3 regions of the Lentibacillus sp. L22 genome follow, and region 2 is predicted to be linked to each of the others. Evidence: riboswitches for the same ligand, from Rfam matches in the RefSeq annotation. Region 2 holds a riboswitch; each other region holds the start of a gene.
What was found. A riboswitch is a leader RNA that binds a small molecule or an ion and turns the genes downstream of it on or off. The one in region 2 is predicted to bind S-adenosylmethionine.
Positions count from the first base shown of each region.

Region 1: it holds a riboswitch for S-adenosylmethionine, as region 2 does, so the genes downstream of both, ABRT01_RS01410 (phosphoadenylyl-sulfate reductase) here and ABRT01_RS05600 (O-acetylhomoserine aminocarboxypropyltransferase/cysteine synthase family protein) in region 2, are expected to answer to the same signal.
Region 3: it holds a riboswitch for S-adenosylmethionine, as region 2 does, so the genes downstream of both, ABRT01_RS00145 (M20 metallopeptidase family protein) here and ABRT01_RS05600 (O-acetylhomoserine aminocarboxypropyltransferase/cysteine synthase family protein) in region 2, are expected to answer to the same signal.

Region 1 is NZ_JBFNXI010000002.1:98,657-102,932, forward strand. It holds gene ABRT01_RS01405 (assimilatory sulfite reductase (NADPH) flavoprotein subunit) at 1-1,273, opposite strand, end outside; gene ABRT01_RS01410 (phosphoadenylyl-sulfate reductase) at 1,373-2,107, opposite strand; SAM riboswitch class I at 2,214-2,315, opposite strand; gene ABRT01_RS01415 (IclR family transcriptional regulator) at 2,480-3,241, opposite strand; gene ABRT01_RS01420 (CaiB/BaiF CoA transferase family protein) at 3,348-4,276, opposite strand, start outside.
Region 2 is NZ_JBFNXI010000007.1:116,255-120,530, reverse strand. It holds gene cls (cardiolipin synthase) at 1-182, opposite strand, end outside; gene megL (methionine gamma-lyase) at 359-1,543, opposite strand; SAM riboswitch class I at 1,878-1,994, shown strand; gene ABRT01_RS05600 (O-acetylhomoserine aminocarboxypropyltransferase/cysteine synthase family protein) at 2,168-3,877, shown strand; gene ABRT01_RS05595 (GDSL-type esterase/lipase family protein) at 4,207-4,276, shown strand, end outside.
Region 3 is NZ_JBFNXI010000001.1:27,289-31,564, reverse strand. It holds gene ABRT01_RS00150 (ABC transporter substrate-binding protein) at 1-1,119, opposite strand, end outside; gene ABRT01_RS00145 (M20 metallopeptidase family protein) at 1,148-2,344, opposite strand; SAM riboswitch class I at 2,439-2,543, opposite strand; gene ABRT01_RS00140 (DNA polymerase IV) at 2,674-3,921, opposite strand; gene ABRT01_RS00135 (M20/M25/M40 family metallo-hydrolase) at 4,018-4,276, opposite strand, start outside.

The DNA.
Region 1 (4,276 bases), on a different contig from region 2:
CATGATAGCGAACCGTTCCAATCGTTAAGTGAACTTCATCCGGATTTGCTTTATGGCTGCTTGTAATCGAATAAAGTCTTGGTGGTATCTTTCTAAGAATCTGTACAAATTCGCCTGGTGTCAGCTCCCGTGTTGGCGGAAAGTCATTGATCAAATCAAGCAAATCCCTGCCAACAAGATAATCTTTCAACGTTTCCTCCTGCCCTGGTGCAACTAAATCCACCAACTTATCATTTCGGAAAATCTCCGCCGCTTTTTGCATGAGTGGTTTTGTCAGACAGGTAATTTCCAGGTTTTTATGCAATGCATCATAAATCGAACGAATATCACCTTTTTTATTTACCGGTACAGTTTCTTCAGGATCCCAGTTCATCTCGTGGATCAGTTGATTTACCAGAATTGGATCGTTTTCCGGGATGATCCCTACACTATCACCCGGTTCAAAGGAAAAATTAGACCCCTCCAGTGATAATTCCAGATGACGCGTTTCTTTATTTGATCCGCGACCATTCAAATTGAGATTTTCCAAGATTTCTGCCTGAAATGGATTAGTTCTGGAATAGGTTGGCAGATCATGTTCTTGTGTTTGACTCCCCACCTGTTGGGTATGTGCATCGTCCGATTGCGGAACGGCTTTTTTCGCTTCACACACTTTTTCTAATACACCGTTTATCCATTCTTCTGCGGGTTCATCAAAATCAACATCACAATCAACCCGTGGATGAAGTCTTTCCCCACCTAACTCCTCCAACCGTTTATCAAAATCTTTCCCTGTTTGACAGAAAAACTCATAGGACTGATCCCCCAAGGAAAGTACCGAAAAACGCAAATCCTTTAGTTTCGGTGCTTTTCTGCTAAACAAATATTCGTAAAAGGAAACGGCATTATCTGGAGGATCTCCTTCTCCATGCGTGGCTGTCACAATCAGCAAGTCTTGCACATTCTTCAACTTTTTTACTTTAAAGTCATCCAGGGCCGAGCAGGTTACCTTAAAACCCTGCCCCTCTATTTTTTTAGTTAGCTCCTCTGCCAACGTCTGCCCATTACCGGTCTCGGATCCGAATAAAATGGTTACTTCTCTTAAAGCGGGTTGGTCGATATTGGTTGGTGCTTGCTCCTGATTTGGCACCGTCAACCCGTTTTGTACTGTCAGAGAAGCTGCCAAATATCCGCTCAGCCAAACTTTTTGCGTCTCTGTCAAGGTTGGAAGCAGACGTTGCAAAATATCGGTTTGTTCTTGACTAAATGGGCTATTGTTTACTTGTAATTCCAAAACAAATTCACCTCACAATAAACATAATTATATTTATTAAATGTATCGCTTTACTAAGGTTTAAAACAAACAGTGTCATTAGCCATTATATCAATAAGGTTACTGTCCGTTACTGCCTGGCAAATGCAATCCACACTCTGTTTTATTAAATCCTTGCCATCTGCCTGCTCTGGGATCATCAGAATCCGTTACTCGTGACGTACAAGGAATACAACCAATGCTTGGATATCCCTGATCATGTAGTTCATTATATGGCAAATCATTGTTTTTGATATACGCCCATACATCATCCCACGTCCAATGAATAAGCGGGCAAATCTTAATTGACTTGAAACGTTGATCCTTATTCACAAAATCAGTATGTTTACGACTTGCCGACTGCTCCCTGCGAAGACCGGAAATCCATGCAGGAGCGCCTTGTAAAACATCTTCCAGTGGTTTTATTTTCCGAATGAAACAACATTGATCCGGATTTCGTGTCCATAAGGCAGAACCATACTCCGCCGCTTGTTCTTCCAACGTTAGCTCTGGCTTTTTTAATTCAATGCGAAGATCGGGATATTTACCTTTTACCTTATCAATCAAATCATAGGTTTCTTGAAAATGAATCCCTGTATCTAAAAAAACAACGCTTGCATCTTGTTTCACCTTTGAAATTAAATCAATTAATACAATCCCCTCAGCACCAAAGCTACAAGCATAAACAACACCATCTCCGTATGAATCGTAAGCCCATTGTAAGATTGGAGATGCCCCTTGTGTCTCGTCAACCGGGTGAAAATCTTTAAAAGGGTCACCAGGAAAATTGTCGTACGTAATCGGGGACTTTTCCATTTATCATCCCTCCATAATAATTTGAGGTGAAAGTCGTGTATATAACCAGCCCCCCTCCAGCTTTGGAAGAAGAAGGGGGCAGAACTTAAATCCTAACCTAGCTCCCTTCTTATCTTTCAGACTATGTCTGCAGGATTTGGCACAGTGTTTCATACAACCTGTTGCCGAAGCTTCACCGGGCCTTTCCCTCCACCTCTCATGATAAGAAAACTTAAAATCAAACTAACTTTATAGGAATTGTATATTATTGAAAAAATGATGTCAATACTTATTTGAAAAATGGGCTTTAGGACACATAAATGTTTCTTTTTCCAATCTCTGTTCTGTAAAAAATAATGGGGCAGGAAATCCGATCCCCTGTCCCATCTATACTTAGTCTTGCTTGTATCCTAAAACATAAGAAATCTTAGCCGCCCCTTCCATCACTTTTTTTGCTACTTTGTACTTTTGCTTTTCATCATAATGATTTAAAGGAATAACACAAGTAATACAACCAATCACCTTTTGTGTCGAATCAAAAATTGGAGCGGCAGTACCTGATGCACCCGCCAATCGCTCACCTAAAGTAATCATATAGCCTTGTTCGCGTATTAGCTTTATTTCATCACAAATTTGTTCCTGTTCATCAATGTCAACCGCCTCTTTTTCAAAAATCCTCTGAATTTCATCATCATCCAAGTGAGCCAATACGACCTTTCCGCTTGCCGCAATATGGATAGATTGCAACACACCGATTTCCAGAACATATTGCAAAGGATTTTGGCTGTGTACGCCCTCAACAAAGGAAATCTTCCTATGCTGTGGATGATATAGTCCTAAATAGACAGATTCAGTAATCGTGGATGAAATTTCCTCCATGAATGTTCTGGCAACCTGTTTGATTTCTACTTGTGACGATATAATGGAAGCCATTCGAACGAGTTCGGGCCCAATGGTGTATTTTCCGGTTTGGGCGGATATACCTAATATGTTTTCATCTCTTAACGTTTTTAGATTACGATGCAAGGAGCTTACCGGTATTTCCAGATAACGTGCCAGTTCGTTTACTCCCCAGTCTGATTTTTCATCGGTAAATGCTCTGATGATTGCAAAAGCTTTGGAAATGACATTTGGATTAAAACGTGAATTCACCATATCGTACTCCCCCCCCCATATTAATAAATATTATGGGCTAGAAAAAAGGAACTTTCAACCAAATAGTCGTAGTGAACTGACCTGCATCTACTGGCCTCCTTTACCCCTAAATAGCCCCTTCTTCTTTTAATTGATCTATATCTTCTTTGGAAAGACTCATCTCTTGCTGCAAAAATAGTTCAGTGTGTTCTCCCAAAAGTGGGGGATGTTTTTTAATCGAAATTGGCGTTTTAGAAAAAATGACTGGATTTCGCACTAATTTCACCTTACCCAAAGTAGGGTGTGGTATTTCTTCAACCATTTTTCTTGATTGAACTTGCGGATGTTCAAACACCTCTTTTACATTATTGACCGGACCCGAAGGCACTCCTTTTTCCGAAAGTAGTGTAAACCATTCATTTGCATCTTTCCAAACCATTATTTTTTGTATCTTGTCTGTTAATTCTTCCCGATTTTGAATGCGTTTGGCATTTGTTTTAAATTTAGCCTCTTTACTCCATGAAGGCATGCCAAGTATTTCGGAAAACTTCTGAAACTGCCGATCATTCCCGCAGGCCACCATGAGAGGTTTATCCTTGCATTGAAATACCTGATAGGGAACAATATTGTTATGATTGTTCCCTACTCTTTTGGAAACATTCCCCTTCATTAAATAACTACTCGCGACATTTGCTAGAGAGCTAACTTGCACATCCAATAAAGAAATGTCAATCTGTTGACCTTCACCGGTTAAATCTCTAATCCTTATTGCTGAAAGAATACTAATTACTGTATATAATGAGCTCATAATGTCTACTACTGGCAGCCCGACACGTGTTGCTTCTCCATCTGGTTGACCAGTTACATCCATTAAACCGCCAACCGCCTGCAAAACCGGGTCAAAACCAGGTTCTTTAGCAAAAGGACCTGTTTGACCGTATCCAGTGACTGAGCACATAATTATTTTTGGATTGACCTTTTCCAAAGCAGAATACGCTAATCCTAAACGCTCCATCGTACCTGTTTTAAAATTTTCTATTACCACATCAGCATTTT
Region 2 (4,276 bases):
TGTTTGCTTATGTTTCTTCCAAATATCAAATACAAAATAAAGCCAGCAATCGGAATAAATAACAAGACCATCAGCCATGCCCATGTGGACTGTGCATCCTTGCGTTCCAGGAAAATGATCGTAAAGGCCAGCGCAATATTAACAATCATTATTATAGCCACTAAGTATGGCATGAACACCATGTCAGTTTCTCCTCTCAAAAAGCAAACGCATTTTACTTTATCATTTGTAAGCAATATGTATATCATCCGTGCATTCTAAATTACTATTGTATACCAGTGCCAAGAAAAAACAAAGGGGGTAACAAAAAGGGTCAGCCCCACCACTTTAATACATTAAAGCGGCAAGGGACTGCCCCCTATATTTTATCCAGCGCCTGTTTGAGATCATCCCAAACGTCTTCCCATTTTTCCAATCCAACAGACAAACGTATAAGCTGATCGGTTATTCCCATTTCCAATCTGAATGCTTCCGGGATAACCGCATGTGTCATAGTAGCCGGATGTTCAATAAGTGTCTCGGCATCACCCAGACTAACGGCGATTTTCACAAATGATAAAGCATTTAACATCGCTTGTGCATCCTGTTTTGTTCCCTTTATTTCAAAGGAGATCATACCGCCACCGCGTTTCATCTGTTTTTCCATAATGGCATAAGATGGATTTGCTTGATCACCCGGGTAATAAATGCTCGCGACTTTTGGATGGTCTTTAAGCTTGGTAAAAATTTGTTCAGCATTATCACAATGCCGATCAAGGCGAACTGGCAACGTTTTAAGCCCACGAATTAACAGCCATGCATCAAACGGTGAAATAATACCGCCGATATCCTTTTGGGTGGACATTTGTACAGTATCCAAAAAGTCTTTGGATCCAACAACAAGACCAGCTATAACGTCCCCATGACCACCGATATATTTAGTAGCACTGTGAACAACAATATCACATCCCAAATCAAGCGGGCGCTGTATATATGGCGAACAAAACGTATTATCAACGACAACCGGGATCGCAAATTCCTTGGCTACTTTTGCAACCATTGCCAGGTCAATCAACTTCATGGTTGGATTAATCGGCGTTTCCACATAAATACAGGCCGTTTCCGGTTTGATACATTTTCGCAACTCATCAGCGGAATTCATGTTGGAAAGGCTATGGGTTATCACGTATTTTTCCTCCATCATGCTTAACAGGTCAAATGTACACCCATACAGCCCGGATGAACAGACAATATGATCATTAGCCTTGGTTAATGCAATCAAAACTGCCGATACAGCAGCCATCCCGGAGCCAAATGCCAGCCCCCGCTCCCCATGTTCTAACGCGGCCATTCGTTCCTCCAATGCCGTTACAGTCGGATTGCCAATTCGTGAATAAATATAGCCCTCCTCATCCCCGGAGAATCGGCGTTCCCCTTGTTCAGCAGTTGCAAATGTAAAAGTTGATGTTTGAAATAATGGTGGTGTTAAACTTCCCAACATATCTTTTGCATCATAACCATCATGTATGACAGATGTTTCCAAATGTTTAAATCGCTTAGCCATATTCCTCTCCCCTTTATGCGCTTTCTTTCTTTACATCCATGATATCGGAAAATACCAATATTCGAAAGTGTTTTCTGAATTATTGACACACTTTTTTCGCTAAACTGAATCCCCTCCTTGTTAAGATTTTAGAGGAGCTGCAAGCAGGACGGGAGGGACTCGCGAAGTCGGTAGAGTACGCTCCGGGGCGGGAGAGGAACCCGCTAAGTCGGGACAAAGACAGCAAAGCGATTTCGCTAATGAGCCATGATAATTCCCAAAATAACAGTTGACAGATGACACTACTCAGGTTTATACTTTTTATTAAATTAAATTTTTCAAAACCTTTTTATATCTCTTATCAAGAGCGGTGGAGGGATTAGGCCCTGCGAAACCCGGCAACCATCAGGCTAAAAAGCAGTCATGAAAGGTGCTACATCCTACAGGTCCTTGTCGATCTGGAAGATAAGAGGAGGAACGTTCTTATCCGCCCTCTTCTTAAGGAAGGGCGTTTTTTCGTATCCCCCCACGTCAATTGCAACGCTCGATCAAAGTCATTGCTATACTGTGATACAAGCAATCCTTACAGAATTAAAGCATTGGCTGAAATAATCAGTCACCCAACTACCTAAGGAGGAATCATTGATGTCAAACTTTCATTCGCACGATTTAGAAACATTGTTGCTTCATGCAGGGCAGGAACCAGATCCAACAACAGGATCTCGCAGTGTTCCGATCTACCAGACGACTTCCTACGTATTTAACGATACGGAACATGCGCAAAACTTATTTGCATTAGCTGAACCAGGCAATATCTACACACGACTTGGCAATCCAACGTGTGCTGTTTTTGAAGAACGAGTCGCCCAGTTGGAAGATGGATCAGCAGCAGTTGCCACCTCATCCGGCATGGCAGCAATTACATTAGCTATTCTGAATCTGGCTGGTGCCGGTGACGAAATTATTGCCGACAGCAACTTGTACGGCGGAACCTATAATTTGTTTTCCACCACTTTGCCCCGTTATGGAATTAAGGTGAAATTTGTTGACGGGACAGACCTTGATGCCATTCGTTCCGCGATAACAACAAAAACGAAAGCAATTTATGGAGAAATTATTACCAATCCGAGTCTGAATGTGCTTGATGTGGAGGAAATTGCCAGCATCGCCCACGAACATCATATCCCGTTAATTGTGGACAACACGTTTGCTACCCCGTATTGCGCAAAGCCCTTAACATGGGGAGCCGACATTGTGATCCATTCTGCTACCAAATGGATCGGTGGCCACGGAAATTCCATTGGTGGTGTTGTTGTCGATGGTGGACGATTTAATTGGGACAACGAAAAATTCCCCGGGTTTACCGAACCGGATGAGAGCTATCACGGCCTCCGCTATGCAGACTTGGCTCCGGCTGCCTTCGCAACAAAATTACGGGCGCAATTACTGAGGGATATCGGAGCATGCCTAAGTCCCATTAATGCCTTTTTACTATTGCAAGGACTGGAAACCTTACATTTGCGTGTCGAACGTCATAATCAAAATGCGCAAGAAGTCGCCGCATACCTCAAGGCGCATCCAGCTGTGGAATGGGTCAACTATCCTGGATTGGAAAACCACCCTTCCCATTCATTGGCTAAAAAATATTTGCAACACGGTTTTGGTTCCATCATCACGTTCGGTATTCAAGGTGGCAGGGAAGCAGGAAGGAAATTGATTGACAATATTTCGATCTGGTCACATGTCGCGAATGTCGGGGATTCGAAATCACTGATTATTCATCCTGCATCCACAACCCATCAGCAATTAAGTGCGGAAGACTTGGAAAAAAGCGGTGTATCCGAAGAACTTGTCCGCCTTGCTATCGGGGTCGAAAATGTGGATGATATTTTAATTGATTTGGATCAGGCTATTGCCAAAGCTACCGATACAAAGCCAACTATCCAATCTTCCGGGAATGATGCCATTAAATGGCTGCTTTCATCCCCTTTTTCCCGTGAAGCTGGTGCGATAAGACAAAAAGTAATCGCAGTAATTGGTCAAGATCATAGCAAACAGGAATTACAGCAATTACAACAGCATGGATTCCAAATCGTCGAAGTAAATGAACAGACCCAAGCGCCGGATACAATTGATGCAGCTTGGCTGAAAAAAGGACCTGTCCCTGCCAGCACGCTGGAACAGTTTATTAATGCACAAGGAAAGATCCTGTGGATAGAACAACCGGATGAAACCGATCCAACACTGGAACATGCAAAAGCTTGCGGAATTACGGTTATCACCGGATTAAACCCCAATGAAACATTTATACGTTTACGCAACAACACATCCGAACAACTAACTGTTGAGGTATAACAATTTTTTAAGGTTTTGAAGGCTGACCCTATATGGGTACGGCCTTCTTTTTTTACATCATTTTCGCGACAAAACATGTATGCTATAATCATAATCACAACCTGCAAGAAATAATGGCTTCTGTGTGTGTTCCACTAGATATGGATGATTTTAGCAGGAGTCCCCCTGTCTTATTATTACAATTTTATAACATGCCAAATCAATGATAAAAACATGATATACTAGCCAAGATAAACGGGTAAACATATACTATTATGCACCCTTTTCGCATTTGTTCTGATTCATTTCATTTCTTGCATACAGTATAATAGAACTATTTTCGTATTGGTGTGATAAATTTGAGGAAGTTTGCAGTTATTTTTGTTATTTTACTTGTCATTATCGGTGCAGGAGGCTTTT
Region 3 (4,276 bases), on a different contig from region 2:
CAGTTCTTTTGCTTTCTGCTTGTCATAAGCTAAATAGTTGTCTATTCCTTTATCTGAATAAAGTTCCCCTTGTTCCGGATCAAATAATGCTCCATCAAAACTATAAAATTGTTCATTTCCGTATGCAGCCTGAGCAATTGACTTTTTATCCAATGCGTATTGAAGCGCCTGACGAGCCTTAATATCGTCAAACGGAGCCTCTGTTTTATCCATTGAAATAATGTTATACCCATTCATGTAGGTAACCGGGTCTAATTCTGCATTAGCATCAATAACATCAAACAAATCGGCTGGAATGCTTTCAACATAATCGTATATTCCTGTCTTTAATCCATTTACCATTACTTGTGGGTCTTTCACAATTTGAAAATTAAGTTTATCAAGGTAAGCCACTTTCTCTCCGGTTAAACCATTCCAATCTGTTTCTTCACGAGCTGTGTAATCATCAAACCGGGTTAAAACAATTTCATTTCCTTTATCCCATTTTTCAAATTGATATGGGCCAGTTCCAATAAGCTGGTTCTGCTTAAGCGGCTTATCATCTGCTTCGTTGGCAATTTCCTCAGGTATGACAATCAAGGCTGATTTTGGAGCAGTCATATCGGAAACAAAAGCATGGTAAATTTCCTTTAATTTAATTTCAACCGTATACGCATCAATCGCTTTTACTCGCTTAATATATTTACCAGTAATCTTCCCGACAGAGGATACTTTTTCCCAACGTTCAATGGAGGCAACAACGTCATCAGCTGTCACGGTGGCGCCATTATGAAATTTCACCCCTTTACGCAACTGAATAGTATAGGTCTTTTCGTCATCACTAAGCTTATAGTCCTTTGCAATCATTGGTTTTGCACCAAAATCCTGATCTAAGGCAAATAGAGTTTCAAACATATTCCAAGCGATGTCTCTTGTGGCAGTCGCAGAAATATACATCCAGTCAAGGGAATCCGGCTCAGATCCGATCGCCACATTCAGCTCTCCTCCCTTAACCGGGGTACCGTCTGTTTCTTTATCTGCATTCTGACTGTTACTATCCTTTGAACAGCCAATTAAACCAATAATGACTAATGAGATTATTAAACGTAATATGATTTGCAATGATTTGTAAACCTTCATCACACTCCCCCATGTTCATCGCTCATATTTAAAACAAATAATAAGAAACAATTTTCGTAAATGCCTTTTCAATATTCAACAACGCCCGCTCATCGATATCAAAATTCGGGTGATGATGTGGGAAATGTGTGCTTTCATCATCATTTCGTGAACCAACCCGGAAGTATGTACCTGGTTTTTCTAATAGAAAGTAGGAGAAATCTTCAGCACCCATGCCTGTTTCAAGATCAACAACCGAACTCTCTAAAAAAGTTTCACTTAATAGCTTTTTGACTGTTTCCGTTTCTGTTTGATGGTTATACAATGCTGGATAACCAAATAAATAATCTATTTTCGCTGTTGCCTGAAAACCGGCTGCAATGCCGTTTACAATTGAATAAATCTGCTCGCTCACTTGCGTTCTTACTTTTTCATCAAATGTACGTACCGTTCCTTCCAATCGTGCAGTTTCAGGGATAACGTTAAATGCATTTCCCGCCTGAAACACACCAAGCGTGACGACCGCCGATTTTAATGGATCGACTCTCCGGCTGACGATTTTTTGCAAGGCATTGACAATATCACTGCCAATAACAATCGGATCATTGGATTGATGTGGCCTTGCTCCATGGCCTCCAGTTCCTTCAATTGTAATTTCAAATTTGTCGACTGCAGCTGCTTTATATCCTGCCCCTACACCAATTTTCCCCAATGGAATGTCAGATGCAAGATGTGCAGCGAATACGTAGTCTACGCCATCTAGTACATTTTCTTCTATCATATATTTTGCTCCCCCGGGAGGCAGCTCTTCAGCAGGTTGGAAAATGAAGATGATCGTACCATTTATATACCGGCGATACTTGCTGAGGGTTTTAGCTGTTCCCAATAAAGCAGCGGTATGACCATCATGACCGCATGCATGCATGACACCAGGGTTTAATGATTTATATGGTACATCCTTTTGATCTTCAATCGGCAAGGCATCGAAATCTGCGCGCAATGCAATTGTTTTTCCGGGTTGATTTCCTTCCAAAATGCCGATGAGTCCATTACCACCAATGTTTGTCCTTACCTTCAGTCCGAATCCGATCAGTTTTTCTTCAATAAATTTAGCAGTGTTTTCTTCTTGAAATGAAAGTTCCGGGTGTTGGTGCATATACCTTCTCCAACCGATAATTTCCTCCAAATTCTGATCCAGCTCTGAATAAATCGATTCAAGAATATTGTTTTGCTCCTTAATGTTCATGCTCCGTCTCCCCCTTTTTATGATTAAATAGCTAAAAAATCCTCTTCCTTTAAGACAAGAAGAGGGTAAACCACATTTAATCACATATGGCTCCTTCTTATCTTCTGAACACATACACGTTCACAGGAATTAGCACAGTACTGCCACAGTCTGTTGCCAGGCATCACAGGGCCAGTCCCTCCACCTTTCTTGATAAGAATCTTTAATTGTTGATTGGTTTTAATGTTAACAATACTGGTAGGGATTGTCAACATAAAATACGCAGCCCACATACATTTTATGCTTGATCCCCACAAAAAAGCCCACACCATATATAATGATGTGAGCACTTATCTCTTGTAATCATCCAGAAAATCCTTTTGAAAACTTGTATGTGGTTGTTCATCCTTTTCAAGATTCGTCAACTTCCTAAATGGGTTTTTGCCGTATTTTGTGGTTAATTCATCAATTGCCTTATTGAGCTTTTCCTTTTCCGCTTCCTGCTCATACGTGAATAAATCCAGTTGGTAGGCGATATTTTGTTTCTCATCCACATCCTGAACCGTTATACCAAGCAAACGGATTGGCTCCAAATTCCAGTGTTTTTGAAATAATTCATTGGCAACTTGAAGAATATCCTCTTTTGTCTCAATATATGTTTGCAGTTTTTTGCTTCTGGTAATTGTTTTGTGGTCATGATAGCGAATCATGATTTGAACACTGCTTCCTGCTGCCTGTTTTCGTCTCATCCTGCGTTCCACATTTTCAGCAAGCTGGTGCATCAGTTTGCGGATTTCTGTTTCATCGGTCGTATCTTCAGGTAATGTTTGTGAACTGCCAATGCTTTTAAACTCATTAACAGCATCTGGATCAACCGGCCTTGGATCCACGCCATTAGCCCGGTTTTGTAATCGTTCTCCGTTAACTCCCAAAACCTGTTTAAGCCGGTATACATCATGACGGGCCAAATCACCAATGGTTATGACATCAATCGCGTTTAATTTACGGGCTGTTTTTTCCCCAACGCCATACATTTCACCAACTGGAAGTGGCCATAACTTCTGAGGAAGATCACGCTTACGAAGAATGGTAATCCCCATTGGCTTTTTCATATCGGAGGCCATTTTTGCCAAAAATTTATTTGGCGCAATGCCAATGCTGCAAGGTAAATCCAGCTCGTTTTTGATTTGTTTCTGCAATTTTTCAGCAATCGTAATCGGATCGCCAAGCTGTTCGCATTCCGTAATATCCATATAACCTTCGTCAATGGAGACCGGTTGTACGAACGGGGTGATTGCAGCAAGCATTTTAAACATTTCCGTTGAAGCGGTTCGATATCGATCAAAATTAGGTCTCATGACAATCAAATTGGGACATAGTTTGCGTGCCTGCCACAATGTCATCGTTGTTTTAACCCCTTTTTCCCTGGCCTCGTAACTGCTGGTTACCACAATTCCTTTTCGTTCCTCAGGATTTCCGGCAATTGCCAGCGGTTTCCCTTTTAGCTTAGGATTATAAGCCATTTCAACTGATGCATAAAAACAATTCATATCAATATGGAAAATTACCCGCCCGTTTTTCGGATACCATTGAGACATGTTATCCACCCTTTGCGAACTGTTGTTTCTAACATTATAACATATATGAAAGAAGGGCTGGAATATCCCAGCCCTTCTTTCGTGAAATTCCAGTTATTATTGTTTGGCTGCTTCTTGAGCAATTGCAGTGATTAATTCCGTAACTTTGACCAGTTCGTCAACAGGAATGCGTTCATTGGTCGTATGAATATCCTCATAACCAACGGCTAAATTCACCGTTGGAATGCCAAAGCCAGCAATCACGTTCGCATCACTACCGCCGCCGCTTTTTAACAATTTGCTCTCCCTGCCGATTGCTTTGGCAGCATTGCGAGCTACTTCAACAACTTGATCACCCTGTGTTTGCTTGAAACCT